One region of the Paenibacillus sp. RS8 genome, then DNA from elsewhere that is predicted to be linked to it. Evidence: riboswitches for the same ligand, from Rfam matches in the RefSeq annotation. Region 1 holds a riboswitch; the other holds the start of a gene.

Region 1 (14,107 bases):
AGATTGAAGAATCCCGAGAAGAAATAGAAGAGTATTATGAAATATGGAAAGAGAAAAGAATAGAAAGCTTTGAACAAAGAGGGGGATTGTAATGGCTGATCCTGATATTCTTTCAGAGATTGAGTTAAAGCAAATCTCCCAGATTGTTTATTTAGATATATTAGATAATAAAGACCTTGGGAAAATATATACACGTAAGAACGACAAAATCACTCTCGGCGAAGTTCTCAGTTTCTACTCTACACCCGAAGGTCAGCGGCAATTAAAAGAGCGCTTTCCCAACGATCTTAACGGAGTTAAAGAATACGACCAGTGGATTGTTCTCATAGAGCAGATGAATAAACCTCCATATAAGAATTGGGAGATTTCCAATATCGTCTCTCATAATAAAAAAGAGGAATCAGGCTTTGTTGCATTTACAGTGGATACCCTTAACGGAGAAAAGGTAGCTGCGTTCCGGGGTAGTGAACCTATGGAAAACCCACTCTACCGCAATGACTGGAAAAATAACGGGACAACGGCGTATTCCATTGAAGCTATGCAGCAAACGGAAGCGAGAGAGTATATGAAAAGTTTTAAGACCGACGGCAGTTATGATTTATATTTGACCGGGCATTCGCTAGGAGGCAACCTGGCTTTATATTCTTCCTTTATTCTGTCGGAGGATCTGCGTAAACACCTCATTTCGGCTTCAACCTTTAATGCTCCGGGATTTAATGGAGATGTACTAGACAAGTTCAAATCGAATATTGATGAAATGAATGAAAAAGGGCAAATCAAAGAGTTCAGGAATAAATATGACATCGTACCGGCCTTATTCCTAAATCCCTCGGCAGGTATTTATATAGATACTGAATCTGAACGGGATGACGTACTGGCTCATCACTCCTTATTCTCACTGAAGACCAATGGAAACAACACCTTTCTACTTTCGGATTCCCAGACACGGGGTTTAGTTCCTAACCTCGTGCATAATATTACGGTTGGTTTGGAGGTCATCCCTGATTTTCTGAAGGAGAGTTTGGTTGAAGGGGTGTTCAAAGTACTGGATGGGGAAGTGGATTTACGGCCATTAGCGATTGCAGGAATAACGGTAGTTGGAGTATTACTGGCGACTGTTGGGCCTGTTGCAGTTGTTACTGCGGCGATTACTACAGCGTTAGCTGTACTCGTTGGTACTATAAAAGCATTGATTGCGCTTTATATAATCGGTTTTGTCATTGACAGTGTCATTCCCTGGATTAAGCAAAAGGTGGAAGACATCAAGGAGAGAGTGGTTTCCTTTTATAATCAAAGTGTTGAATTTGTAACGAATATGGTTACAGAAGCTGTCCGAGTCACTAATCTAATCGGTGAAAGAATTGCGGAGTTTTCACAAAAGGTAAAACAAGCAGTCTCTGATGTTATGACGAAAATGAAAGATGGCTTCAACCGGTTTGTGGATAACACTATTCAATATGTAAAAGCCCAGAAGGAATATTGGATCGGTGTAAAAGACAAAGCGATGAAGAAAATGGGAGATATATTCCAAAGTGTAAAAGCTAAAATCAAGAAAACCAAGGATGAATTTATCGCTGGCGCTCGTACGATTAAAGATTCAGCAATCAGCAAAGTTAAATCGACCATTACAAAAACTATAACGAAAATTGCAGTTGCATCCGCCAGTTTCATACAAGGAGCCAAGATTTTGGCGAATATGGATAAACTGGAGAGTCTGCAGAAAAGCCTGGTGCGTAAGGAGGAGAGCATTGCTGAAATCGTCGAAAGGATATTGTCTATAGCTTCTGGAGTAAGTTCTAATGTGGGCAGAGCTTATAGTGAATCTTATGTGCAAGCCCAATTAAGAGAGTTGCAGCGTATAAGCAATGAAGTTAGGACACAAAAAAATCTTGTAACAACAGCAATTCATAGCAAAACCGCAGGCCTAAGATACACGATAACAAAATATCGGGACATCGAATCCAAGATTGTTGCGGCTGCCCGTGCAAGTACTAATACAATGCGTCTGAACTAAGCAATAGCCAACTAAATTGAGAGGAGCAGTTATATGAAAAAAATAATGAGTTCGCTGGTTGTATTATTAATGATTGTCCTGTTCTCTTCGAGTTTTACGGGGTTAGCCGCAAGTCTTCCATTGAGGGTAGTAGTTAATGGAGAAAAGGTGATTTTTCCAGATGCCCAGCCTTTTATTGATGCGCAGCAAAGAGTTCAGCTTCCAGTTCGTTTTATAAGTGAAGCTCTTGGAGCTGAGGTGTTATGGGACAGTAAGGCTAAAAAAGCGACAATTTCGCTTGAAGGCAAAACCATGGGTGTCTATATCGGGAAAAAGAGCTATGAGCTTAATGGAACGACGAAGCAAATGGATACGGCTGCACTGTTTAAGCAATCAAGAACGTTTGTCCCGCTTCGTTTTGTATATGAAGGGCTCGGTGTAAACGTGAAATGGGATGATGCCGTGAAGACGGTTTATATTACTACTCCGGGGAATGAGCCTCCTACGAGTACTCCAGAAACAGGGAATTCAAGTGAACCAAAAGTAGCAACGGTTGAAGGTTTTAAAATTCCATACACTGAGTTAGGACCAAATAGGGAACCTGTCTATATTTCAAATTCTAAACTCACAGTGTTTGGTAGTTCTGAGCCAGCAGAGGGTAAATACCTTTTCCAAATCACAGTTCAATATGAAGTTAAAGATGCTGATCCTGTGCAAGCAGCTAATGAGGCAGAAGAAATTCTAAAACAAAAGATTGAAAGTAATGTGGTGGATTCTATTATGGAGTATGTAAGATCTAAAAGAGAAAGAGTGGATGTATTACCAATAAAGGAATTCTCAGATAAAAACTTTAAAGTTATAGTGCAATCTAAGGAGTGGGGGAGTGTACATCTTTCCATATGGAGGAAATAGGATTTATGAATAGATATGAAAATATTATGAGATAGGTGAATATATGAAAAAATCTATACGTATTTTTGCGATAATCGTATTATTATTTCAATCTATTAATACTTTTGTTTTCTCAGAGGAAGCGATAGACGATCCTTTGGAGAGCTTACCTAAAACACCAGAGGAAGTTATAAAATATATTAATAATGATATGGAAAATATATATGGCTGGCCTGATTATTACCCAGTTAAAGTAGGTAGCAGGGACCTAAGAAAAGATGTACTTCAAAAAAGTATTGATTCTAACCGTAATAATTATGAAATAGTTTACGGAGAGCCTCATTACTGGTTGGAACATAGTAAAATGCATGCCTTCTCTGGTTATTCAAAAGATGGCGAGGATGTCTCAGCGGAAGGCGCGCCCTGGTATGCAGGTTGGAGTGGAAAGCAGATACAAGATTTCAATATGGTTCATCGTCCATGGAAAAATGAAAAAGTTAAAGAGTTGTACAATATTACAGAGAATAATTTCGATGATTATAGCAATAAGAAAAGTGAATATCTAAAAGATTCTAATGGAACTTTTGAAAAATCCATTATCGATGGATTAAATAGAGATTACGCTGAAAAAACATACGCTGAATTCATCTATAACAATCAAAACAGTACACTTAAAGGCAGTCCTGTGTATACAAGGGATGCGACTCCGTCTAAGGGTGGTCAGTGGATAGATTATGTACATGTCCTGCAACCGCCTACATATCTGTCATGGGGATCGGGTCGTATCTACATTGAGGGTTCTAACGGAAATATCACTTACTTAGGCATTCCTATCGCTCCTTTTATTTTGCAGGTAAATGACTTATCCCCTCATTTCGAAACGATGCCAACCGGCGCATTAGAGGGACAAGAGGTAACTGTTGGGATTAGACTCAGATCCAGCTTCGCTACCCAGAAAACAACAGATTTTGCTTGGAAGATTACGAGTAACGGGAAGGAAATTCCCGTAAAATACCACGGCCATGCGTCAACGTTGGCTGGTGAAATTAAGCTTGCAGCTAATGCGGAGGACAATATTCTTTACGCGACATTTACTATGCCAGATGGGGATGTGAACATACGATTTAATCTGAACAGTCAAAAGTCACCTAAGGAAGTTTTGTACGAAAATAATGAGCTTTATGGATGGATTCAGAAGGTCACCGCGATGCCAACGACCAAAGGCTCTTTTGATCTGGATTACAATGTGTTATCAAAAAAAGTGAACTTCGGTTTAGCTGATGGCGCTGCTATAAAAGCTGTTTTACAGCCGCCCTATGCTAATTTCACTTGGAGTGGGAATGCTACAGGTGCTTTGGAAGTTACTAATAATACGGATGCGATCTATCGCTATTTTCGAGTGGAGAACAATCCCGCTGTGAATGATGCTGCCAGTACAATAGTGAGAAAACCTGACATCATTGCTAGCTTGCAGCGCCCTGATTTTGGTGATGATCCGGTTAATGGCAAATGGTATAGTAATCCAGCTCCGTACACACCTAATCAGAAGTCAGGAAATATAAGTTTCCAAGGTACTGTAAGCAGAAATTATACCCGTGATTATGAGGTTTGCAGCACCAGTAAGAACGCGGCAGGCCAAGACGTTGAATCTTGTAAAACATATACGACGAGCGGCAGCACCTCGGCTCCGTTTACACCCGGGCAAGACGTCAAAACCATTCGGACCTATATTTATAATGGGCTCGAACAAATCGCGCCGAAGTTATACAAGAATTCAATAGACAAAAATGAAGCAGATTCGTTAATCAGAAAGCTACTCTGGACAAGTGAACCTTACAACTATAATGTAATTCGCTGGATGGCTCATGAAGATGAGAATAAGATCTTGCAGGACTGGACGAAGGTTAAGGGTAAATTCGAACGTATCTTTACACAACAGGCAAGCGGAGATGTCGGCTGGAAGGTAGAGAATAGCATGGCTCAAGCTTATAAGAAGGCCAGAGATACCGCAAAAAAAATGCTTAACAACAAATCTGCTTACGACACTGCCGTGTTTGCAACTGATAAACAACTGCAAGGCTATGATTATCCAATTAAATCGGGGTATTATTTTAATCCAGTTGGAACCTATACCTTTACGCTGGAGACAGTGATGTTTAAGGACACGGATAAAGACACCGTGGATCATAAGGAGCTTGTTGAAGACCTTACGAATTCATTCCGCTATGAAACTGATCTTATGTATATTAATAAGGAGAAGGTTGCGGTTAATCTGCGGAATGAGCCGCTCAGCAAAAACGGTAATAACTTTGCGAGAAAGCCAGCAGCATTATCAGTAGAGAATGACACGGGTGTGAATAATGAGAAATTGCTGACGGTTGAGAAAGGCTTTACTAAAGAGGTAGAAGAAATTCCATATTCACAGGATAGAGAAAGTGATAAAGGCACCCATGAATTCTGGAAAAATATCCTGGAAGGTTACTCGCAGTCTAGCACACTGGGTAGCTTCAACAATTTCAAATATCGTGAATATGTGGGCTTGAATCAGCATATGTACAAGATCACGGAGAAGTCTACGGTCACAATTACAATCAACAAAGACAAACTTCCTATCTATACTACAGCTGAAATGCCAGACGGCAAGTACTATGTCAAGGCTTGGCTGGCAGATGTGGAGCTGTCCAAGAGTACCAATGCCTACAAATCATTAGGCAAATTAAACGGCATTAAGCCGCTGGATCAGATTGAGGTTACGGTAAAAGGCTCCATGTTCGATGACTTGAATAACTAAAGGACAGACACCCCTCATGCAAAGTTGCATGGAGGGTGTTTTTATTAAATTGTAAGACAAATAAGTTTCACGCTATACATTATCCTTATATTTCTCGCTTAAACGCTTATCGTCCTTATAAGGATGCCGAAGGCGTTTATACTTGTTGTGATAGCGCTTCATTCGACGTATAATTAGGACTGGTGATTGCTTTTTTAAATGATATTATTCATTTTTGTATGGGTATTGTATTTACTTCTAACTAGAGAAAGGGAGATCATTGCTGTGAAGCTATTGGGAGCGATTGAAGCAGGAGGAACAAAGTTTGTATGTGGGATTGGTTATGAGGACGGTACCATTGTTGACCGAGTTAGCTTTCCGACAACTACACCGGAAGAAACGATGGGACTAGTAATAGATTATTTTAAAGAGAAGAATGTAGAAGCTTTCGGAATCGGATCTTTTGGACCCATTGATCCTGTGCTGGACAGCCCTACTTATGGTTACATAACAACGACACCAAAACCTCATTGGGGACAATATAATCTGGTAGGCACCATGGCTGAGCAATTTAACGTTCCGATCGGCTTTGACACGGATGTGAATGGTGCGGCGCTTGCAGAGAGTAAGTGGGGAGCAGCTAAAGGTCTGGACAGTTGTCTGTATATTACGGTTGGGACAGGCATTGGAGCAGGAGCGGTTGTTGGCGGCCAGATGGTCCATGGATTGTCTCACCCTGAGATGGGACATATTCTAGTTCGTAGACATCCAGAAGATACGTTTGAAGGTTACTGTCCATATCATGGCGATTGTCTTGAAGGATTAGCCGCAGGTCCGGGGATCGGTAAACGCTGGGGACAACCGGCAGGCGACCTTCCGGTGGATCATCCGGCATGGGAGATGGAAGCGCACTATCTTGCGCATGCACTCATGAATTATGTACTGATTCTGTCTCCGCAAAAAATCGTCATGGGCGGTGGTGTTATGAAGCAAAGCCACTTATTCCCGTTAATTCGTACTAAGCTGCAAGAGCTATTGAACGGTTATGTTCAGCATCCATCGCTTAATGTCGACATTGATAATTATGTTGTGTCACCAGGTCTTGGAGATAATGCTGGGCTTGCTGGAGCGATTGGACTGGCTACATTAGCTCTAGCTAGAAGCTAGTATAAAAAGACATTGACTGTTCGGTAATATATGGTATTCTAGGATCTAACAGTATAGCATTTAATGAGGAAGCACCTCTTTCACGTTTATCGTGAGAGAGGTGCTTTTTTGCGTTTCGGGGTCTACTTGAGAAAGGATTTGTTCGGTCCGAAGGAGGCTCTGCCCGGGAAGTTATTGTGCTTGCTGTAAGTTGAGAAAGGTAGGGATGAATATGCAAATTGTATTTATGAACCGTTTATCCAGAATATCTGGAGTGGATCAAGAGATGTACGCCCAGCTGTGGATTGGAGAGGAAGAGGGGATCTGGAGTTTGGGCTGGCGCGATTTTTCAGGGGGGAGAATTACATCGAGAATTTATGGTATGAAGGTGGTTCTTGGAATGAAATGCTCTGTGTATACAGGCATGAGCTAGCGGTGAAGATGGGAGATGGCTATCGACCCTTAATCGATGGGATATTCCACGAGGAGGATAGTCTTACTGGACGGAATCAGGAGCAACTGAAGCTTCAATATTACAGCGAACATCATGGGAATGAGGTTATTTATGAGGAATTATGTGCTTGGCGCCGTGGAAAAGCTTCGAGTGAACGCAAGGCGCCCTATATTCTCGCCAGTAATCGTCTGTTGCGCTTGTTAAGCACATTTCTACCGCATACGCCAGAGGAGCTGTTACAAATTCCAGGTGTAGGAGAAGGTAAGGTAGCACAGTTTGGGACCGATTGGCTGGCTATAACTACTGTGGCGGCAAGGGAGCATTCCTTTCCTCTAAATTGGGTTCACGAAGTAATTGAAGAGGAGTCTTTTGTAAATTGGCTTTATAAACAGAAAGAGGTCAAATATAAGAAGCAACTTGAACGACTGCGCTTACGGCGGATTTTACTGCAGGGGATCGAGAATGGATTGGGTTTGGAACAGCTTAAGGTGAATAGTGGAGTGAACCGGCGTGAACTGATTGAAGTGGTAGAGGAACTAGAAAGAGAAGGTTATTCCGTTGAGAAGCTGATCCATGTAGAGCTTGGTAATATGCCACAGAATGAGCAAGAAGCGGTATGGAATGCATATGTGGAGCTCGGTGATCTCTTTCTAAAACCGGTGTTAAATAAGGTTTATGGAGAGGGGTTTTCCGCTGCTGAAGGATTGGATATTTATTATGAGCGCCTGCGATTGATCCGCATTCGTTTCCGTCGAGAGCAAACGCATAAAGTGGGGATGGCAACTAGTTTTTAATTGTCCACATACCAAAAAGACGAAGGCTACCTTATACCTTACGGTTACAGGGCCTTCGTCTTGCTTATTCGTCCGATTCTTTTCATAGCCATTCCTTCTTGCGGAAAACATACAGCATCCCACAGCCTAACGTTAACATAACGCCTATAACGCCATAATAGCCGTATTTCGTATGAAGCTCGGGCATATGATCAAAGTTCATACCGTAGATTCCGGTAATTACGGTCAGAGGCATGAATATTGTTGTGATCGCAGTAAACACTCTCATAATTTCATTCGCGCGATTGGCGATACTGGATTGGTAGGCCTCTCGTAAGTTGCCCATGAGATCGCGATACGTCTCAAAGGTTTCAGATATTTTAACCGCATTTTCATAAATGTCGCTAAAATATTTCTGCAACTGATCATCAATCAGACGGAGGTCTTTTTTATTTAGGGTATTGATTACTTCTTTTTGTGGTCCCAGCATTTTCTTCAACCATAGAATTTCACTTCGCAGACCGATAATCTCACTTAGATGAGATTTCTTGGTATGCATTAGGATATCTTCTTCAAGCTTCTCAATTCGAGCTTCAATCCGGTCGCCGACGGAAAAATAGTTATCCACGACAAGGTCAATAAGTAAGTAAAGGAACATATCCGGTTCGCTTACCTCTTGCTCCCAGAGCATAGGCTTTAGGATTCGAAGTTCATTGATCTTTTGTTTCGTTACAGTGATGATGTAATGTCTTCCAAGGAATACATTGAGCGCCCGTAGGAAAATTTCTTCATCATCAAAGCGGATGCTATTTACAACTATAAAGTAATGGCTTTCGTATATTTCGATCTTCGGACGCTGATCCTCTTCGCTAAGGCAATCCTCAACAGCAAGATCATGTAGGTTGAACAAAGGCTGAAGCAGCTCTAAATCCTCTACATCGGCGTCAATCCAATAGAACCCTTCCGTTGGGGGTGTCAGTGTTTCATCAATTTCATCAATAGGTGTAAAAACCCCTGCATTCACCAGCCGGATTTTCATCTGATTTCACTCCTCCTATCCCCAGGTCTTCACCAGGGACTGCTAAATTAAGCACAGAGAAAAAAATCAGCTTGGCCGGCGTTACATCAATACATAGGGCCAAATGACGTTTCGAGGGCATGAAGAAGAACTGCTCCCGCCGCCGGCAAGCTGATGATTATCCTGTGTGGTTGCTCATTCTGTACACTAATTTGCGAGCTCGGGTCGCCTTCCATTCTTCTTCTCACCTCTTCTTTTCGTTCAGGTATGAAATACTTGTCTAGTATAACAACGGAGTATGCCTCTTTCAAGCAAATTTATTGTGATTTTGAGGCTTCTTCAGCATTGTATGGACTTGACGAAAAGGAGGTTCATGATTTAAAGTGAATTTTAAAGTAATTTAATTGAATACAGCTAAATCTTATCAAGAGCAGGTGGAGGGACTAGCCCTATGAAACCCGGCAACCGGCGTGTAAACGCACGGTGCTAATTCTTGCGGAACTTCTGCAGACGTCTAATCGTCTTCAGGAACATTCTGGCAGATGAGAGAGGCGCATATGACTGTAGATATGACCTTTCTCGATTTCCGAGGAAGGTCTTTTTATTGTTCAGCAAGCCGCATTGCGGCAAAACAACTAAATTCAGCTAAGGAGTGGAAAGACAATGCCAATTAAAATTCCCGACAGTTTACCGGCGAAAGAAGTACTATCCGGAGAAAATATTTTTGTGATGGACGAAAGTCAGGCTTTCCATCAGGATATCCGTCCACTACGGATTGCTATTCTGAACCTCATGCCGACTAAAGAGACGACAGAGACTCAATTGCTGCGTTTAATTGGAAATTCGCCACTACAAGTTGATGTTACGCTATTGCATCCACGATCCCATATTTCCAAGAATACTTCTGCTGAACATTTGAAGAGCTTTTACAAAACCTTTGACGAGATCAGTCACCGCCGTTTGGATGGCCTAATCGTTACAGGTGCTCCTGTAGAGCAAATGGAGTTCGAGGAAGTATCGTATTGGGAAGAGCTGAAAGAGATTTTTGAATGGAGCAAGGATAATGTGACCTCAACCATGCATATTTGTTGGGCGGCACAGGCAGGCTTATATCATCATTTTGGTGTTCGTAAAGTGGCATTGCCTGAGAAATGCTTTGGCGTCTTCGCTCATACGATAAATCAAAATAACATCAAATTGTTGCGCGGCTTTGACGAAGTATTCCATGTACCACATTCCCGTCATACCGACGTCTCCCGTGAAGATATTGAGAATAATCCAGATCTGCAGATTCTGGCTGAATCCGAAGAAGCTGGTATGTATCTAGTGGCTACAAATGACGGTAAACAAATATTTGTGACCGGACATTCCGAATATGATCCTCTATCCTTGAAATGGGAATATGACCGTGATGTGACTAGAGGGATGGAGATGGCTTTGCCGAAACATTACTTCCCTAAAGATGATCCTGAACGTACACCTCCAGCAGTATGGCGTGCGCATGCCAATTTATTATTCTCTAACTGGCTCAATTACTATGTATATCAAGAAACGCCTTATGATATCGACCCGATTGTTTATTAATAACAGCGCTACAATATAAATTAGGAGGCATTAATCATGGATGACAAACTTAGGATTGAAAGTAGACTGGCTCAAATAGGTTCTCAAGAAGATCCAGCCACAGGAGCAATTAATTTTCCGATTTATAATGCAACGGCATTTCGTCATCCAAAACTCGGTCAGAGCACAGGGTTTGATTATAGCCGCACCAAGAGTCCGACCCGTTCGGTGCTTGAGAATGCAGCTGCGGAACTGGAATCTGGAGATGCAGGATTTGCTTGTAGCTCAGGGATGGCAGCTATTCAAACGATTCTTACCTTGTTCGCTCAAGGCGACCATCTGATCGTTTCGCTGGATCTTTACGGTGGTACCTATCGTTTGTTGGAACGGATTATGTCCAAGTTCGGAATCACTGCTTCTTATGTAGACACGAATGATTTGGATGCACTGGAAGCTTCGCGTCGTCCCAACACGAAAGCTGTATTTATTGAAACGCCAACGAACCCACTGATGATGATCACGGATATTGAAGCCGTGTGTACTTGGGCACGTCACCATGGGCTGCTTAGCATTGTAGATAATACGCTACTGACTCCGTTTTTCCAACGTCCTATAGAATTAGGTGCGGATATTGTAGTTCATAGCGCTACTAAGTATTTGGGTGGTCATAATGATGTGCTGGCAGGCTTAATTGTATCCAAGGGTGTAGAATTATCAGCTGAAATAGCAATTCTACATAACTCTATCGGTGCTGTTCTCGGACCAACAGACAGTTATCAGTTGATGAGAGGCTTGAAGACGTTGGCTCTGCGTATGGAGCGCCACGAGAGCAATGCACTAGCGATTGCCCACTACTTGTTAGAGCATCCAGCAATTGCGGAAGTGTTCCATCCAGGACTGCCAGATCATCCGGGGCATGAAATCCAGAATCGTCAATCTTCAGGAAATACCGGTATTTTTTCTTTCAAATTAAAAGATGCCAGATACGTAGAGCCTCTTCTTCGTCATATTCGTCTTATAGCATTTGCAGAGAGTCTGGGCGGCGTAGAGTCACTAATGACATATCCGGCTGTACAAACGCATGCTGATATTCCTGTGGAGATTCGAAATGCTGTGGGTGTAGATGATCGTTTGTTGCGCTTCTCTGTCGGTATTGAGCATGCAGAGGATTTGATTGCTGATCTTGGCCACGCACTAGAGGCGGCACGGGCTGAAATTGAGTCGAAATAACTGGGATATACTTTTAATCAGGAGTTAGTGGAGAAATAGAGTATAAACTAGCAGTATCGCTTAGTGCGATGCTGCTTTTCTTCTGGATGGGATTTTACGAAGAATGTAAAAGCATTTTTCAAGCTGTTCAGATTGTGATACGATGAGGAAATGAACTGTTCATTTGTATGAGAAAGGGTTGTCATCTTGAAAGGAGACAACGTCTTTTCTTCCTGTTATTTTGTGATTCTACCAATACCCCTAAGGGTTTAAAAGGAGGATGCGAACGATGAGTGCGATAGATCTTATTTTGGACAAAGCCCTACGGGGTGAACGTCTCCAATTGGAAGATACCATCCGACTGTTCGAGAGCAACGAAATTGAGAAAATGGGTGCTGCTGCAAACACCATAATGGAACGCTGGCATCCGGACCCGATGGCCACGTTTGTAATTGGTCGTAATATTAACTATACGAATGTATGTGATGTTTACTGTCGCTTTTGCGCATTTTATCGTAGACCGGGCTCTGATGAGGGCTATGTACTGCCGGATGAGACGATTTACCAAAAAATCGCTGAGACCATCGCTGTAAATGGTACAGAAATACTAATGCAAGGTGGAACGAACCCTAATCTTCCTTTCAGCTATTATACAGATATCCTTCGCGGTATTAAGCAACGTTTCCCTGAGATTACAATGCATTCCTTCTCACCAGCAGAGATTATGAAGATGAAGGAAGTATCTGGATTATCGCTCGAGGAAGTAGTACGTGAAATTCATGCTGCTGGTCTGGATTCTTTACCAGGCGGGGGAGCAGAGATTCTCGATGACCGTACACGCCGCAAGATCAGTCGTCTTAAAGGCTCATGGCGCGAGTGGATGGACGTAATGCAGACAGCGCATAAGATCGGTATGAATACAACGGCTACAATGGTCATTGGACTTGGAGAGAGTATGGAAGAACGGGCACTGCACTTACTTCGTGTGCGTGAGGCTCAGGACGAGTGTATTGCTAATAAATATGATTCAGAGGGTTTCTTGGCCTTTATCTCTTGGACATTCCAACCGGACAATACCAACCTGAAGCTGGATAGACAAACGCCTGAGGAATATCTGAAGACGGTAGCGATTAGTCGCCTTGTTCTAGACAACATCAAGAACTTCCAGTCCTCTTGGGTAACTATGGGACCAGAGGTCGGCAAGCTTTCCCTTCAATACGGCTGCAATGATTTCGGCAGTACGATGATTGAAGAGAACGTAGTATCTTCTGCAGGTGCAACTTACAAGGTTAACATCGAGTCGATTACTCAATTGATCCGCGAAGCGGGCAAAATCCCGGCACAGCGGAATACTCGCTACGATATTCTGCGCGTGTTCGATGATGCTAATGCGAAGATTGATAATGATTTCATCATGCAGAACTAATACCAATTTCATACGGTTACATTTATCGCTTGTTTGTCGTTCATCTTCTTAATTGGATGAATGATAAACAAGCGTTTTTTGTTGTGGAGCTGATTCTAACCGCATTTACCTGTGAACATAAATTCATTATTTTATTACATTTCTGTATACACATTATTATCCAAAAGTGATATCATATTCATATCAAATGAATATCTTTTGGGGGTGCTTTTATGAAGGAGAAAATGCTTCGTCCTGTCAGCGGATTTTGGGTTATCGCATTGATTGCAGTTTGTTTAGCTGGTGGAATTTATGGTGCTGTTCAGGAGTATGTTGCAGTGCCAGTTATTCTGTTCGTTGTAGCTGGGGTTCTATGTACCAGTATTACGGTTGTACAGCCCAATAAGTCGGTCGTTGTTACCTTTTTCGGGCAATATGTAGGGACTATTGCAACGAGTGGATTGTTCGCAGTCATTCCGTTCAGCGTACGTAAGACGGTTTCCCTGCGCGTTCGTAACTTTAACAGTGTGAAGCTTAAGGTCAATGATGTTGAAGGTAATCCGATTGAAATTGCTGCAGTTATTGTCTTCAAGGTGATTAACTCTGCTAAAGCTCTTTTTGATGTAGATAAATACATGGCTTTCGTAGAGATTCAGAGCGAGACAGCACTGCGTCATGTAGCCAGCAAATACCCTTATGATAACTTCAATGAATCCGGCATGTCCTTGCGTGCCAATGCAGACGAAATTGCTAAAGAATTAGCGTCTGAGCTGCAAGAGCGCTTGTCTTTATCTGGTGTAGAAGTCATTGAAGCCCGGCTTACACACTTGGCTTATTCAACAGAAATTGCGAGCACAATGTTGCAGCGGCAACAAGCTTCTGCCA
Region 2 (16,877 bases), 3.2 Mb from region 1:
AATAATGAATAAGTACGTTGATTACTTCACCGCTTAGCTTATAGTTCAAATCTATTTTCTCGAACATATCCATCAAATGACTGGGTACTGCACCTGGAAAAAAGGTTTGAAGCAGCCGCGTATAAGGTTCGTTCCGCAGCATCATATTATATTGGTGAATGTCGCATTTGGACAAAAATTGTGGTGGTACTTCTACATAATACTCCATCTCTACAGATTGCTCCGGTGGCGCAATAGAATCATCATTCTCTTCGGAGGCACTGGCTCGGATGGAAACAACCTTAGCAGCTGCAATTTCACGCTTTTCCTGCCGTTTCATATCTTGCCTGAAATGCTGGCTGGCTTTATATTGCAGTGCATCCAGTATTACCTCGCCTTCCGGCGAGAACACGCCATCTTCATCCAGCAGACGACATAAATCCTGCGGACTGAGTTCATACTTATGAGCCACATAGTTAATAACACCCATTTGAGTATGGTCAAAGCGAAGTTTTTCTACATGAGCCCGGTTCACAGACTCCCGTGGAAAACGCAAAATAATATCGCTATATCCAATCGCCTGTTCTCCGGATTCACGCATGCCGGGCTGACGCACAGAGGCCACTTCTGCAAGTGCCTGTTCCAGTTCATAATCAATGACATGTGTATTCAGTTGAAAAATATCATAAAAAGGCACAGAAATATTCTCTTTGCCTATGGATCTGCGACTCCACTCTTCTGGCTCTCGGTTCCAGAATTGTTCCCGTAAGGACAGCACAGCAAACTTGCCGATCTTATCGCGTAATAGCAACGTCAAATGCTGAGTAGCAAAAAAGTCAGCTGGCGATAGCGGCGGCATAAGCTCATATTCATATAAGTAATCATCGGTTTCCGGCACATAGATTCGACAGGTCTGCAACAGACCTACCGCTTCTAACCTGGAAGCCTGATCTATTAAATATTTGCGGCCTTTCTCATTCGGTTCAACGCCTAGCGTCATAAATAATCTGCGCTGTTGCTCCACTCCAGAATAGCCAATGCTATCTGCTGGCACATGTTCAACCAGCAAGCGATAGAAACTGATTGCAAAAGCTCCTACCATAGGTTGATACACAGAGCTAAGCATACGTCCATCTATAACACTAAGACCAAATTCGCGGGAAACGCAGTACCGATGATGTTCGGTGAAATGATGTAAGTTACTCATGCGCATCTACGGATACCCCCTTGTTTTCACGAATTCATACAGGATTCTATTCTATCATAAAAAACGTCGCCGGAAATGTAAATAAACTACCAATTCCGACTCTTTTCGCTATATAATCAGCTTTTTCTTACGATTATCTGCCTCTATTAAACAAGAAGAAACGGCTTCGCTGTCCTCTGAAAGAGGAAGGTTCCGTTTCTCGCTGAATTTCAAAATTGATTCTTAGCGCCTAAAAGCTTATATGTTCAAAAAAACGACTCTCACATCAGAGCCGCAGGTCTTCCAATTAAATCTTTAAAACATCTTGTAACCGCCAAAGCGCAGTTTTTGAATGGTCCATCCACTCAATATAGCACCTGCAAGACCAGCAACACCCGTTAAGTAATCAACAAAGTGGAAACTGGAGAGATGCTCCCAAAGCGACATCGCGCTTCTATCCCAAATGGAATAGACTACGACGGGTAGAATAATAAGAACGAATAGATAAGCGGGAAACCAGGTTGTCTTCATTAACATGTTAAGAATAAATCCAATACCAAACATCATCACAAAGAATAAAACGGTTAGGATAAACACTGGAATAAACCCCATGTTACCGCCACTACCCCTTTCTATAAAGAAGCGCACATCTAATACGAGCTAGTAGTAAGTTTACTAGAAAAAATGTCACGAAGCAATGAACTTTATTCAAATTTAGGCCTAATTCACTTACAACAGATTGTCATCATTTGCTCTAAGCAACTCGATTGCGATACAATGCATATAGATTAATGAATCGTACATAGTCTATGATGCAGGAGCTTCGTAGCAAGTTTTACACGATGTTATTCAGCGAAGCTTAGGCTTCGTAAAACTAAGTGTATGCTTTCGATGCAAGTTTTACGCGAAGTTATTCAGCGAAGCTTAAGCTTCGTAAAACTAAGTGTATGCTTTCGATGCAAGTTTTACGCGAAGTTATTCAGCGAAGCTTAAGCTTCGTAAAACTTTTAAGGAGTGAGATCATGAACGAAGCCGCTATGACACTGGAAGGCTGGTATGCATTGCATGACTTCCGCTCACTGAACTGGACCGCATGGACGGCAGCAGATGATGAAGAACGTGCCGTTGCTATGGAAGAATTACATGCTTTTATGCAGGAGTGGAGCACTGTCGAAGAAGCGAAGGAAGGCAGCTCTGCAGTATATTCCATCGTTGGCCAGAAGGCCGATTTCGTAATGATGTTCTTGCGTGAAAGTTTGGAAGCTCTGAACCAGCTTGAGACAGCCTTTAACAAAATAGCTTTTGCTCAATATACAACTAAAGCCTATTCCTACGTAAGTATTGTTGAATTAAGCAACTACCTTGCGGGGGGCAGCGATGGTAGCGACCCTATGCAGAATCCACATGTCATCGCACGTCTAAAGCCTGTTTTGCCGCAAGCGAAGCATATTTGCTTCTATCCAATGAACAAGAAACGCGAGCTTGCCGATAACTGGTATATGCTTGATATGGATAAACGCCGCGAGCTGATGGCTTCTCACGGATTAATCGGACGAGGTTATGCTGGTAAGGTGAAACAGATTATCACCGGTTCCGTAGGTTTTGATGATTGGGAATGGGGTGTAACCCTGTTCGCTGAAGATCCTCTGCAATTCAAAAAGCTGGTCTACGAAATGCGCTTTGACGAAGTCAGTGCTCGCTACGGTGAATTCGGACCTTTCTATGTCGGCAACCTGCTGACTGAGGATTCTTTTGAGGAAATGCTTAAATTGTAACAAAAAGGGTGAGTCTCCAGATCGTTATGGAGACTCACCCTTTTTGAATGCTATAACGAGGTTCCTGCTTCCTCATCCTCTTCGCTGTCATCTTCATCATCACGCAGACTTTCCAAAAATTCAGCCGTAGCCCGGTCACGCGCTCTCCCTTTTTCCTTTAAGCGTTCAATGCCAGGGAGAATGAGCAGATCAATTTCCTTTTGGACAACATAAGCTAGATCGTACTGATTCTGATCCTCCAGATAAGATCCAACCTCAATCAGTCCGTTGTATCGGTCCAATTCTTCTCTTGTCAGCAATCCACGCACCTGCACGCTGCAGTGACGCATCTTATAAGAATCTTCCTTTTTTCAGAACCAGCGGAATTCCACCGATAATGAACAAATAGCGCATATCCACAACTTTTTTCAATTGAGCTGCAGTCCAGCCCTTGTAAGTTTTGCTGCCAACTACAGCAATCCCTTGTCCTTTACCTAGAGAAGCTACTGTTCCTTTATTGCTGAATGCGAATTTCTTTGGTTGTTGATTACGGATCGCAGCCACCAAATTATGTGCACAGCATTCTCCCTGTTGCATAGCAATTTGTGCTGTTGGCGGGTAAGGACGTCCTTCTGGGTTAATCATCAAGGAGCCGTCTCCAATAATGAAGATATTGTCTTGGCCTGGTGCACGTAAATATTCATCTACTTTCACACGACCACGCATAGCTTCAAATCCTGCAGCTTCAATCAGACGATTTCCGCGAATTCCGCCTGTCCAGACAATTGTAGAAGCTTTAATCTCTTCACCTGATGCCAGAATTACACCGTTTGGTAGACATTCCTTGATCGCAACGCCCATCTTGAATGTAACACCCTTCTTAGTGAGCAGGTTCATTGCATACTCAACAAGTTCTGGTGCAAATCCAGGCAGAGCTGTTGGAGCAGCTTCTATGTTATATATATTTACCATGCTTGGATCAACGTCAAATTCTTTACACAACCCAGGGATGCGGTCCGCTAATTCGGCCACAAATTCAATTCCGCTAAAGCCGGCACCACCGACTACGAAATTGATATGCTCCTGAGCGTTGTTCTCGTTCTTGTATTTGGCAAATTGATACTCAATATGTTCACGAATCAAACGGACGGAGTTGATGCTCCGGATCGTCAGTGCGTATTTATCAAGTCCTGGGATACCGAAGGTTTCAGGCTCTCCGCCCAAAGCAATGACGAGATAGTCATACGAAAGAGTACCATCCTCCAAAATAATCTTTTTCTGCTGGGTACGAATTTCCTGAACAGATGACTTAACGAGATCGATCTTGAATTCATCGATTAGTTTAGAAATAGACACCCGAGTGTGTTCAATACTATCTGTACCCGCAGCAGGCATATGTAGATGGGTAGTAAAATAGTGGTACTCGTGACGGTTTACGAGCGTGACATCCGCTTCATTATAGTTCAAAGCCTTCTGTAAGCGCTGTGCGGTCAAAATACCCCCATAGCCCGCGCCTAAGATTACGATTTTGGGAATACTACTCATGTTCCGGCTCCTTCCAAGAGGTAAATCTGTCTTTGTATTTTTTATTGAAACAATGTACGGTCCTTTTTGTGAATTTATACACTTATATTTAGAAGAAATTCCAATCAAACTTAAAGGATTTCTAAATTGACCATATCCATTGTAAACCTTAGTGTAGTATTAATCAAACATTAAAATACTAAAAAACGTCACATTCTTATTGTGTTCTAAAGTCTTTCTTTGCAGGTATGTGTCACAATGTTTATAATAAGAAAGAATACAAGTATGGCAAAATGAATATATCAACTCGGAGGTGTAATATCCCGTGACACAAGAGCAATCCGGCGTTCCTATGAGCGACCTTTTAATCATAGGTGGCGGTCCAGCTGGCATGTTTGCCGCATTTTACGGTGGGATGCGTCAGGCATCAGTAACACTTATTGAAAGTATGCCCCAATTGGGAGGACAACTTGCTGCACTTTATCCTGAAAAATACATTTATGATGTAGCAGGTTTCCCAAAAGTAACTGCACAAGAATTGGTTGACAACCTGACACGGCAAATGGATATGTTCCAATCGAATATCCGGCTGGAGGAGAAAGTAATTTCTGTTCAGAAACGGGACGAACGCCATTTTGTAGTTACAACTGATGTAGCAGAATACCACAGTAAGGCTATTATCATCACAGCTGGTGTAGGCGCTTTTGAACCTCGCCGTTTAGAACTGCCAGACGCAGGACGGTTTGAAAAAGCCAACCTCCATTATTTTGTAAATGATTTAAATGCCTTTAAAGATAAAAAAGTTCTGATTAGCGGTGGCGGAGATTCCGCAGTAGACTGGGCGCTAATGCTGGAGCCGATCGCGGAGCAGGTAACCCTGATTCACCGCCGGGATAAATTCCGTGCGCATGAACACAGCGTAGAGAATCTGATGGCTTCCAAAGTTAACGTAATTACACCTACTGAAATTACAGAACTGCATGGTGACGAGTTCATAACTAAGGTTACCTTATCCCATATCAAAACCAAGGAAACACAAGAGATCGAAGTCGACAGTGTAATCGTCAATTTCGGATTTGTTTCCTCGCTAGGACCTATTGCAGAATGGGGTATCGATATTGAAGGAAACTCCATTGTCGTTGACTCACGTATGGAAACAAGTATTCCAGGTATCTTTGCGGCCGGTGATATCACCACATATCCGGGTAAGCTAAAGCTAATTGCTGTAGGATTCGGTGAAGCTCCAACGGCTGTGAATAACGCAAAAGTCTATATCGATCCGGAAGCTAAGCTTTCACCAGGTCACAGCAGTAATATGAAACTCTAATTCTATCTACTACAATAAAAAAGGGTATTCTGATAGGCCTATCAATAGCAGCCTATCAGGATACCCTTTTATGTTTGTGACTCGCGGTTTATTTATATGTAGCCAGCTACAAAGGTATACTTTGCGCTCTTTTAATGAAGAACCGCATGAACTGGAGAGTGTAAGTTTCGTTTGCGAATCTCAACGAGTAGAAGAGCGATGAAATCATGCTCTAGTTGCAATTCTATCGCTCTATGGTAAGAGTCTAGAAGCATCTCATCGGACAATTCAACCATAACGTTCATCTACCTTTCCTGTATTTGGATCTGAATCTATCATATCAAACTATCATTTTTCGAACAAGCGTTCGTGTTATCCACAAGTACATGTGGAAATCCTGTGTATAATATGTGCGTAAGCGTTACAAAGGTGATAACTGCACAGTGGAATATGGGGATAATAGTTATACACAGGATTGAACCACTTGTATACAGCTAAAAATATATTTTTATTGTAAATAAATTACAATATAATTTACCCCAAAAGAACGCAACTAAACGCAATTTTATCTCACTACTCTATTATCGTCAATTTAAAAATATTTGTTAATTTACTGAGGTCTTGTATTAACCTCCAAAATCCATATTTTACCTGAATAATCCACAGCATAATCAAAGCCCAGTTCACCTATTCCCGAGAAGTGCCGCTCCATTAGTTCAATACATACAAGTGTTAGTCTACGCATCTCCGCTTTCTTCGCCGATGCTTTCATCCGGGGCAACGATCTGCGAAGTCCTTCACGACAAGAAAGCATCGTACCACCTTTACATAAATTGGTTACGAACAGGCCCGGTCGAGCTAATCTTCCTACCATGGAGCGAAACTCCCATACAGCACCATTTTTCACTACCTTTACCCGATAATCAATAGGACGCCCGCCAATCCTGGCGAGAGAAATCCCCTGTTGAATCAAATATCTGCGTCTGACCTTGACGAAATGGAGCGCCCGTCTCATGGATCTGAAATCCTTGTAAATTCGAGTTCTGTCCATATAAGTAAATCCATAACCTCGGCTATCCCGAAATACTTTGATTACACCGTAACCTCCGCCACCAACTATAGGTTTAATAACAACATTTCCATATTTCCGGAGCATGGCTAACAGTGAGTCAGCCGAATACACCCTCGTCATTGGTATATAATGAGAAACCCTCGCGTCACTGAGCAATGCTTCTGTCTTTAACCATTTGCTAGCCAACTGTCTTCCCGACATTGTCCTTTCCCTCCTTTCACATTCCAGCCTACCCTATACATTACTCAGAAGAGGTCCCGCCCTCTTGTATGATTGTCCGTGTAGGAAGAGGCTATTAGCAAAAAGGGCTTAGAGCTTGTATCGACAACAATCTCAATCATGCATAGTTAGATTGCAGATTTTGAAGAATCTTATCTCTGAACATTCGACATTTTAATCGTAATGGATGAGTTCACTATAACTAGAATAATCTTCAAAATCGTTGTATTATTAATAGCGGTTACATTTTCAATTCTAACTATATAATTATGTCTCAGAGGTTCTTAAAAAAAACAGCGCGGGGAGGGCTCGGAATGGCTCAGTTTTTCGAGGTATTATATTGGGTGGCCATGCTTGGGATGTCCATCGTATTGGCTGGAACGACTATACTGATCTGCGCTATTGGCTTTAAATTCATTAAAGACAGACGCAGAGCATTGGGTGCTGGCTGTATTGCCTTTTCCCTTGGAGCCGCAGCGCTCATCGTGTTTATGATTAATTACAAGTTCATTATTCCAGCCTAAGTGTACCCTGAAACAAACAGAAGCCCTCTCACGGAATTCCGTCGGAGGGCTTTTGTTTGTATTGTACTCATATATCTAATGAAAGGCGAATCATATCTACTACTTTAATCCCATTCTCAACAATCTCTTCACTATAATGTCTGATAAAAAAGTCTTTATCGATTCCGGTAATTCTAAATCCACATTTCTGATAGAGAGCCAGCTGCCCTACACTTGAATTCCCGGTACCCACTTCAATCGTCTTCGCACCAAGCAATCTCGCATTCTCAATCGCATGATAGACCAACTGCTTTCCTATTCCTTTACTTTGCTGCTTCTCATCAACGGCTATATTCACTAGCTCTACTGTCTCAGGCCTCGTTTGTAGCAAAACATAGACACCAATAATGCAATTTTCCATTTCAGCTACAAAACATTGACCTCTTTTTAAATACGCTTCAACAAGACTTTGTGAAGGATCGGCTAATAACAACAAATGCATAGGGGGTTGTTCTTCTGCGTTTAATTTCCTTATCAGCATGCTTAGAGCTCCTTGTGATGACTTTTGTCATTGAGAATAAAAAAAAAGCCTCCAAGCCCGATGTTCTAGAACTCAACATAGGACCTGGAGGCGTGTCGTTGCAATTAGCAAGGCTCTTCGTTCGGTTTCCCTGCATCCGTAGCTGTCCGGAAGCTTGAGCCGCAGCCGCAGGTTGCAGTAGCGTTCGGGTTATTGATGGTGAAGCCGCCCGTCATGCCGGATTCTTCAAAATCAATTTCGAGACCATCAAGGTAACGAAGATTCTCTTTCTCCACGACAACCTTCATTTCTTGGATGTCCATATATACGTCCTGATCGGTTTCATTATCATCAAAGCCCATAGCGTATGAGAATCCACTGCAACCGCCGGGCGTTACTCCAATACGGAGGAACATGTTCGGCACTTCTTGTTCAGCAAGCATCGCCTTCAGTTGTTCTGCTGCCTTTTCGCTAATATTAATCATGATCATATCCTCCTATAAATTAGATTCACTTCATAAGAAAAACTTATGTTTAAGAGACCTTCCGGTCAAAAGTTGCTTTCTTAAAAATATATACTTAATAATCTCAGTATAACCCACTATTCCATTACCCTCAAGTCACAACTGCCTTATGCTTGACCTATCACCCCAAAATAAACCATCCATATCCAGCTGTTGATCCCCTTATAAGAGAGGTTTATAATAAGGAAGGCAAACATAAGTAAAAATTCGGAAATTTGTCACGGAGGCTAACCCTCCGCTTTATTTTCATGAATGAACAGCTACCGTCTGGGTAAGTCTGGGAATTATCTGCGGGCAATGGACCCCGTAAAACTTTCAGGAGGAATTCATAACATGTCTACTCTTTTCACCCCCCAAACAGACGCCCGAATGATGAACATTATTGAAAAAGTTCGCGGCGGCGAAAGATTGAATTTAGAAGATGGCGTTTATTTATATCAAAGTAACGACCTACTTACCATTGGTCAATTAGCAAATGAAGTCAATCTTGCAAAAAACAACAACAGGGTATATTTTATCGAAAATATGAGTCTATATTTCACCAATGTTTGCGAATCACATTGTGCATTCTGCAATTTCCGCAAAGATGATGGAGAAGAGGGTGCTTATACTCTATCCGGTCAGGAAATGGTGCAATATGTCGAACAGCATATTCATCCAGGTGTACGCGAATTCCATATCGTGGGTGGGCATAATGACAAGGTTCCTTTCCAGTATTATGTGGATTCTTTAAAAGCCTTGAACGAACGTTTCCCTGAGGTAACCTTAAAAGCATACACAGCAGCCGAGATCGATTTCTTCACCCGCATTAGCGGGTTGAGTATTCGTGAGGTTCTGGAACAACTGCGTGCGGCAGGTCTTAAAACACTTACCGGTGGTGGCGCAGAAATATTATCCGATCAATACCGTAAAAAAATGCGCGTTGATAAAGCTAATGTGGAAGAGTATCTGGAAGTTCACCGTACAGCACATCAGCTTGGTATGAAGACCCATACAACGATGCTCTACGGCTCCATTGAGTCTCATGAAGACCGTATTCGGCACATGATGCAGATCCGCGATCTGCAGGACGAAACCAATGGTTTTATGGTATTCATTCCATTATCTATGCAGCCTAAGAATAAGAATGCAGGGATTATGCGCCGCAACTCCGCTTATGAGGATCTGAAGACGATTGCGATCAGCAGATTGATGCTCGATAATTTCGATCACATCAAAGCATACTTTATTAATATCGGCCCTCAGCTAACTCAGGTTGCGCTGAACTTCGGTGCTTCTGACGTACATGGTACCATTCTTAAAGAACGTATTAGCCATGCGGCTGGCGCCTTAACACCTGAAGGCCTCACACGCGATGAATTGATTTGGTTAGTAAAAGGTGCTGGACGAATTCCAGTAGAACGCGACACGTTCTACAATCCGATAAAGGTATACGAATAAAAGACTACCTTAGATCCGTTATCCTATATTGAAAGGAAGTTCGGTCAGCATGAGAACACTACTCGTTCTGGGCGGCGGCTATGGCGGCTTGGCCCTCATTCAAGAATTGCTCAATAATCATCTTCCTCAGGATATTGAAATTATCTTAATTGACCGAATGCCTTATCAAGGAATCAAAACGGAATATTATGCACTTGCCGCAGGTACAGTAACGGACTATCACTTGCGGATTCAATTTCCGGTTCATCCCCGTCTTACCATCCGTTACGGTGAGGTGAGTTCCATTGATTTGGATAGCAAAATCGTTACAATGGAGCCTGACGAGACGGTGTCTTATGACATTCTAGCCATTGCGCTAGGCTGTACTGACAATTACCATAACATCCCTGGGGCTGATCAATACACTTGCAGTATCCAGACCTTTGCAGGGACCCGGGAGACTTATCAACGCTTAAACGATGTGAAGCCTTATGGAACGATAAACATTGTTGGCGGTGGACTAAGTGGAGTGGAATTGGCGGCAGAGCTTCGGGAGAGCCGACCAGATCTTAATATTGCTATTCTGGATCGCGGTGAACGTGTCTTGTCTGCTTTTCCGGCAAAGCTGTCACAGTACGTGGAAGAATGGTTTCATCACCATCAAGTACAGACGCTGGGACGTGTATCTGTATCCCACGTTGAGAAAAATGCACTTTTTAACGGCACAGAGGAAATTCTTTCAGATGTTACGGTATGGACAGCAGGGATTCAACCCGTGAAGGTTGTTCAGGAATTAACAGTACCGAAGGATCGCGGAGGACGGATCATTCTGGACGAGTATTATCGTATACCTGATTATCCGGAAGTGTATGTGATTGGCGACTGTGCCAGCCTGCCATTCGCTCCAAGCGCACAAGCTGCAGGAGCGCAGGGTGAGCAGGTTGCTCAGGTAATTCAAGCCTTATGGCGCGGCGAGACCCCTAAGCTTCATGCTATTCGTCTGAAGGGTACTTTAGGCTCACTAGGCAAGAAAGCTGGATTTGGTCTGATGGGCCAACGCTCCGTTAAAGGACGGGTTCCACGTATTCTCAAGAGCGGAGTGCTCTGGATGTCGAAACGCACTTTAGGATAAACCTAAGGGCTGCTCTTTTCCGTATTTATAACGGAAAAGAGCAGCCCTTTATTTTTTTCTAAAAAAATTATATGTTGCGCAACTACTTAGTCAAGGTCTATATTGAACCAAGCCTCTAGCTCTTTGATTTTGGCAGAAATCTTTTCTTCTAGCTCGTCAACAGTATCTGCTGCAACGATGTCTCCTTCGACCATGGCGAAAGGTGTTAAATAACATTCCCCACAATTGTTCAGGCATCCGTATTCGATTACATCGTAATCGGGATTTTCCTCCAGCTTATGCATTAGTTTGTCTGTTCCGTGACCCATGTTACTGGCACAAAATTCAATAATTGGTCTCATGATGATCTCCCTGTTCCGCCTAACCATTTTATTTTTTAACTTTTTGTACTATAATGAACTTACGAAAGGAGTGATTGAGAAATGAGTGAGAATGCACAAAGCACCGAAATGTATGATGAAGTATTGGAAGTGCTGGATAAGCTTCGTCCGTTCCTACAACGCGATGGCGGCGACGTTGAACTAGTTGATGTAGAAGACGGCATCGTTAAGTTGAAACTTATGGGTGCCTGCGGCAGCTGCCCAAGCTCCACGATCACCTTGAAAGCCGGGATTGAACGCGCTCTTCTTGAAGAAGTAGAAGGCGTACAAGAAGTTATGCAAGTATTCTAATCCCATTCAATATCATTCCCGATCCTCCTCTTCAGGAGATCGGGATTTTCTTATTATAGTGGATTTACCCTTCTCCTACAACATACAGCATAAAACCCGCATGCCATTAGGCAGCGGGTTTTATGCTGTAATTAGAGAGTAAGCTAGCTCTCTGTCTTAAAATGCTGGAATGATCGAGCCTTTGTACTGCTCTTCAATGAACGCTTTCGCTTCTGGAGAATTCAGTGCAGCGGCAAGCTTTTTGATTGCATCGGAATCTTTATTGTCAGGACGAGCTACCAGGATGTTAGCATAAGGAGAATCCGTACCCTCGATGAACAAAGCATCTTTAGTAGGAACCAGGTCAGCTTCTAAAGCATAGTTAGTGTTAATCAATGCAAGATCCACTTCATCTAATTGACGACCTAACATTGCAGCATCTAGCTCGATGATTTTAAGGTTTTTCTTATTTTCAGTAATATCCGCTTGGGTAGATGTGATGTTGGTATCATCTTTTAATGTAATCAGACCATTTTTAGCAAGCAAGATTAGTGCACGACCACCGTTTGTAGCATCATTCGGGATGGCTACTTTCGCACCATCAGCCAGCTCGTCGATGGATTTGATTTTTTTGGAATAAGCACCAAAAGGTTCAACGTGAACGGCTGTAACAGAAACTAGATCCGAACCGTTCTTTTGATTCTGGTCATCCAGGTAAGGTTGATGTTGGAAGAAGTTAGCATCCAGATTCTTCTCTGAAAGCTGAACGTTTGGTTGAACATAGTCAGTGAATTCTTTGATTTCTAATGTAATTCCTTGCGCTTCAAGCAATGGAGCAATAGCTTTTAGGATTTCAGCGTGTGGAACAGGTGAAGCACCAACCACCAATTTTACAGGTTCTGCAGATGACTCAGTTGCAGCACCATCTTTTGGTGCATTAGTGGCAGCCGAGTTAGAAGCATTATTGTTATTGCCGCAAGCAGCTAGCACCACAACCAGTGTCAGACTAAAAAAAGTAAGTAGTAATTTTTTCATTTTAAATCCCCCTCTTATCCTTGGTATTTGTATGAATAAGGCTATATATGGACGTACCTTATTTCCGTGTGAAATGCCGTACTAGTCGATCACCGGCCATTTGTAGCAATTGCACCAGTATGACCATCAAGACTACTGAGATAATCATAACTTCCTTCTCATAACGGTAATATCCGTAACGGATTGCTAGATCCCCTAGACCACCGCCGCCTACCATCCCGGACATTGCCGTATAGGAAACCAGTGTGACCAGTGTGATCGTAACTCCAGCGAGTAGACCTGGACGAGCCTCTGGCAAAAGAACGCGCATAACGATCTGATTCGTGGATGCTCCCATCCCTTGCGCCGCTTCGATTACTCCGCGATCTACTTCTCTTAACGCCGTTTCCACCAAGCGAGCAAAGAATGGAGCTGCACCAATCACCAGCGGTGGGATCGTACCGAGTACTCCGATAGAAGTTCCAACAACGGCTTTGCTAAATGGAATTAATGCTACCATCAAAATGATAAACGGTACGGATCGTAAGATGTTTACAACGAATGATAAGACCGTGTAAATTACTCTGATTACTATACTATTCGATCTTCCCCATAAATACAATAGAATTCCGAGTGGTAAACCAAGAATAATTGTGAACAATCCGGAAAATATTAACATTTGCAAGGTAGCAACTGTAGCATCCATCATTTCTTGCCAGTTTAAATCTGCGAAATTCATTACGAAATCACCTCCACTTCAAGACCTTGAGCGGTTAGTTCGGCTATTGTCACAGCAATCGCTTCAGCTGGACCCTCGAACCTTACAATCATTTGTCCATAAGGTACGTCTTTAATCGTTGAAATGGTGCCGTGCAAAATGGCAAAGCTAACACCTGTTTCTCGTACTACATTGGAAAGTGCGGAGCCGTAGGTCTTTTCTCCGAAAAAAGTAATTTTGACGGCCTGAGAGTTGTCCCCAGCAGCAGCGTCAAGCGCCGTACGAAGGGGTCCCTCATTCTGTGACTCACTACGGATGAAATCGCGAGTAACTTCATGCTGCGGCTTTAAGAATACCTCCGTAACTTTACCTTGCTCAACGATACCACCACCATGAATAACCGCAACACGATCGCAGATACTCTGAATCACGTGCATTTCGTGAGTGATCAGCACAATAGTCAGATGGAACCGTTTATTAATATCGAGCAATAGCTTAAGGATAGAGTCTGTCGTTTGTGGATCAAGCGCAGAGGTTGCCTCATCACATAGCAGCACATCAGGATCGCTGGCAAGTGCCCTCGCGATGCCGACCCGTTGCTTTTGCCCTCCTGATAACTGAGAGGGATACTTATCCCGGTGTTCTTCTAGCCCAACTAAGGCAAGCAAGTCTTTTACTTTTGTATCAATATCTGCTCTCGAAGTACCTGTGAGTCGCAGAGGAAAAGCAATATTATCGTACACTGTCGCAGATGATAGCAGATTGAAATGTTGAAAAATCATCCCAATTTTGCGCCGCTGTTCCTGCAGCTGACCTTGAGTAAGCTTGGTTAGTTCAATGCCATCTACCCAAACTTCCCCTTCTGTCGGACGCTCCAACAAATTAATGCAACGGATCAATGTACTTTTTCCCGCTCCAGAATGGCCAATAACTCCGAATATTTCACCTTTTTCGATAGACAGATTCAATCCGGAAAGTGCTGTGGCCGCTTGGGTGCCTTTTCCATATACCTTTGTTATTCCTTTTAGATTAATCAACGATCATCGCCCCCTTTATATTTCACTTATTCCATACAAAAAAAACCTCCGACGATCGATGCAGATCGCAAGAGGCTCTGTGTGTTTATTTAGACAATGCCTTCTCATCTGCCAACGACCACAAACCTTGCGCCATTGTAGGAATTAGCACCATGACATTTGTACATAACGCTTATCGCGCTGTATACAAATCGGTTGCCGGGCTTCATCGGGCCTATCCCTCCGCCACTCTCGATAAGATATAGAGTATAAAATTTATGTTTGAATTCGTACAGACTTTAATGCAAGCATAAGTATAGTAAGTTTCTTGTTTTTTGTCAAAAGGAAATATATTGAACGCTTATGATTTTACCCGATTTGGCTTGCTTATTTCCTTACGCAACTGCTCATTGCTGTAGCTATATGCTGCGATTAACGTCTTACAGTTCATTTCGAGGGATTGCTTTAAATCCTCTAGATGGCTATCTAAATCCTCAAGCTGAATTTTGTCATGCAAGCCTTGATGTCGCTGCCATAAATCATCCTGCATTTCGGAATTCATATAATGAATTTCAGCATTTCTGCGCTTGCGTAGATTCTCTAGTGGATCACGATAAGAGTTCTTGATCTGTTCCAGTTGATCCGCTAATGCTGGATGTACATTCAATAGTTGAAGTTGACGCAGCACTGTAAAATAAGAAAAGTGCGTTTTTAATTTGGAGGTTTTGAGGTCATAAAAATGATTCAGTACCGTTCCAAGCTTGTCCAGAAGAGAGAACACACGAATAAATCCATCTTTATAAAAATAAACATACCGCGCATAATCGCCTTGTTCCACTGGTGACATATCGTCCATATAACCAGCGATTACCGATTTCCGGTAAAAAGCAGCTGCGAACCAGCTTTGCTCCAATTCATCCAATGAGGAGATCAGTCCACGTGTCCAAATCTCCAGCTTGCGGTATTCATGGTCATTATCCTCATGGGCGTTCATTTCCTTGCGCAGTAAAGCTGCAAAAGTAGCCATATTCTCCATCGCATCAGCCAATACACCGCTGTTCTTTCGAGGCGGCTCTCCAAGTATAACCCGCAGCATATCCCAGTCCTCCTAAAGTTTTGTCCAGCACCACGATATACCGATTTCCACTTTATTATTCCGCAGGTAAAGCGACTCTATCCACGGTGGGAACTTTCTACCAAGGGGTTACAACGGTGTCATATGATTCTTCGGATTTTTTTCATTAACGATATTTCTCGTCCTACTCAGCTGCCAGACTCTTACACTCATATAGCACAGAACACCAAACAAACAAGCAATCAACAAAATATGAGCCAAGGCGGCAAATATGTATAATCTTTCATTATCTAAGGTGTAAACAACAGCAGCTCCACTAAACACCTGCATCAGGCACAGCAGAACAGCAGCTACGCCAAGAGCTCTTAGCTCGGGGTAATCCTTATGTTTCCAAAAAGCTAAATGTCCAAGCACCGCGGTAAGAATAAATAAGATCAAAGCCGCAATCCGGTGTGTAAAAACAATACCCACTCCCCCGGAAAGCTCAGGCACCCATTCACCGTTGCAGAGTGGCCAGCCAGAACATCCACCGCGTGAATCCGTATGACTAACAAAGGCTCCAATATAAACGACAACATAGGAATATAAGGCCGTAAAACAGGTTAAATTGCGGAAAGCTTTGCTAACGGGTTTCTTCTGAATCTCCATCTTTTGATCGTAATCATAATCGCCTGCTTCATGCCGTCTTTTTGTTCCAAGTGCAAGCATCAGAGAACTAGAAAAAGCGATTAAGGAAAAACCCATATGCAGTGCCATCACAGCAGCAGATTGGGATTTAATTACTGCAAGCGCTCCCATACCACCTTGTACAATTACAAACAACAAAGTCATAAATGCATAGACTAACAAGTCCCGACGATTTCGCGCATAACGCCAAAAAGCAAACATCGAAGCAAGTGACAATAACCCAGCCAATCCGCTAAACAAACGATGAGTGTATTCAATCATCGAACCTACAGTATAAGCAGGAATTAATTTGCCATGACAGAGAGGCCATTCATTTCCGCATTCCAATCCCGATCCAGTCTTCGTTACTACTGCTCCCCCTAGTACGGCTAGGAACATGATAAGGCAAGTAAGATAACTAAGCCATTTCAACTGATTTGTCGTCAAAAAATATCACCCGCAGTTTTTAGTAATGAAGAAGCATTTTAAAAAAACCACCGCTTTTGCTCAAACAGGCGAAAGCGGTGGTTTTCCGGAATTACTGTTGAAGACTTTGATGCACTTGAACCGCTTTATCCAGGAAATTCTCAATTTCCTCGC

Evidence for each region. Region 1 has a riboswitch for S-adenosylmethionine ahead of metA (homoserine O-succinyltransferase). Riboswitches for the same ligand answer to the same signal wherever they lie in the genome.
Region 2: another riboswitch for S-adenosylmethionine. It lies ahead of ACDZ28_RS02620 (methionine ABC transporter ATP-binding protein); the one in region 1 lies ahead of metA (homoserine O-succinyltransferase).

Annotation. Positions count from the first base shown of each region.
Region 1 covers NZ_CP168131.1:3,570,486-3,584,592, forward strand. Annotated here, with positions in the region: gene ACDZ28_RS17335 (hypothetical protein) at 1-92, shown strand, start outside; gene ACDZ28_RS17340 (Mbeg1-like protein) at 92-2,014, shown strand; gene ACDZ28_RS17345 (copper amine oxidase N-terminal domain-containing protein) at 2,048-2,905, shown strand; gene ACDZ28_RS17350 (hypothetical protein) at 2,949-5,675, shown strand; gene ACDZ28_RS17355 (ROK family protein) at 5,940-6,821, shown strand; gene ACDZ28_RS17360 (hypothetical protein) at 7,027-7,233, shown strand; gene ACDZ28_RS17365 (HRDC domain-containing protein) at 7,242-8,048, shown strand; gene corA (magnesium/cobalt transporter CorA) at 8,131-9,066, opposite strand; SAM riboswitch class I at 9,464-9,594, shown strand; gene metA (homoserine O-succinyltransferase) at 9,709-10,629, shown strand; gene ACDZ28_RS17380 (aminotransferase class I/II-fold pyridoxal phosphate-dependent enzyme) at 10,666-11,838, shown strand; gene mqnC (cyclic dehypoxanthinyl futalosine synthase) at 12,107-13,243, shown strand; gene ACDZ28_RS17390 (SPFH domain-containing protein) at 13,456-14,107, shown strand, end outside.
Region 2 covers NZ_CP168131.1:337,640-354,516, forward strand. Annotated here, with positions in the region: gene ACDZ28_RS02535 (DnaD domain protein) at 1-1,192, opposite strand, end outside; gene ACDZ28_RS02540 (YuiB family protein) at 1,481-1,777, opposite strand; gene hemQ (hydrogen peroxide-dependent heme synthase) at 2,188-2,940, shown strand; gene ACDZ28_RS02550 (hypothetical protein) at 2,991-3,269, opposite strand; gene ACDZ28_RS02555 (NAD(P)/FAD-dependent oxidoreductase) at 3,271-4,464, opposite strand; gene ACDZ28_RS02560 (NAD(P)/FAD-dependent oxidoreductase) at 4,796-5,770, shown strand; gene ACDZ28_RS02565 (sporulation histidine kinase inhibitor Sda) at 5,902-6,045, opposite strand; gene ACDZ28_RS02570 (YheC/YheD family protein) at 6,360-7,022, opposite strand; gene ACDZ28_RS02575 (hypothetical protein) at 7,355-7,564, shown strand; gene ACDZ28_RS02580 (GNAT family N-acetyltransferase) at 7,632-8,084, opposite strand; gene ACDZ28_RS02585 (iron-sulfur cluster assembly accessory protein) at 8,189-8,548, opposite strand; gene mqnE (aminofutalosine synthase MqnE) at 8,921-10,027, shown strand; gene ACDZ28_RS02595 (NAD(P)/FAD-dependent oxidoreductase) at 10,077-11,138, shown strand; gene ACDZ28_RS02600 (YuzB family protein) at 11,225-11,479, opposite strand; gene ACDZ28_RS02605 (NifU family protein) at 11,561-11,809, shown strand; gene ACDZ28_RS02610 (MetQ/NlpA family ABC transporter substrate-binding protein) at 11,966-12,823, opposite strand; gene ACDZ28_RS02615 (methionine ABC transporter permease) at 12,882-13,541, opposite strand; gene ACDZ28_RS02620 (methionine ABC transporter ATP-binding protein) at 13,541-14,557, opposite strand; SAM riboswitch class I at 14,659-14,798, opposite strand; gene ACDZ28_RS02625 (Cthe_2314 family HEPN domain-containing protein) at 14,898-15,632, opposite strand; gene ACDZ28_RS02630 (heme A synthase) at 15,741-16,724, opposite strand; gene ACDZ28_RS02635 (thioredoxin family protein) at 16,816-16,877, opposite strand, start outside.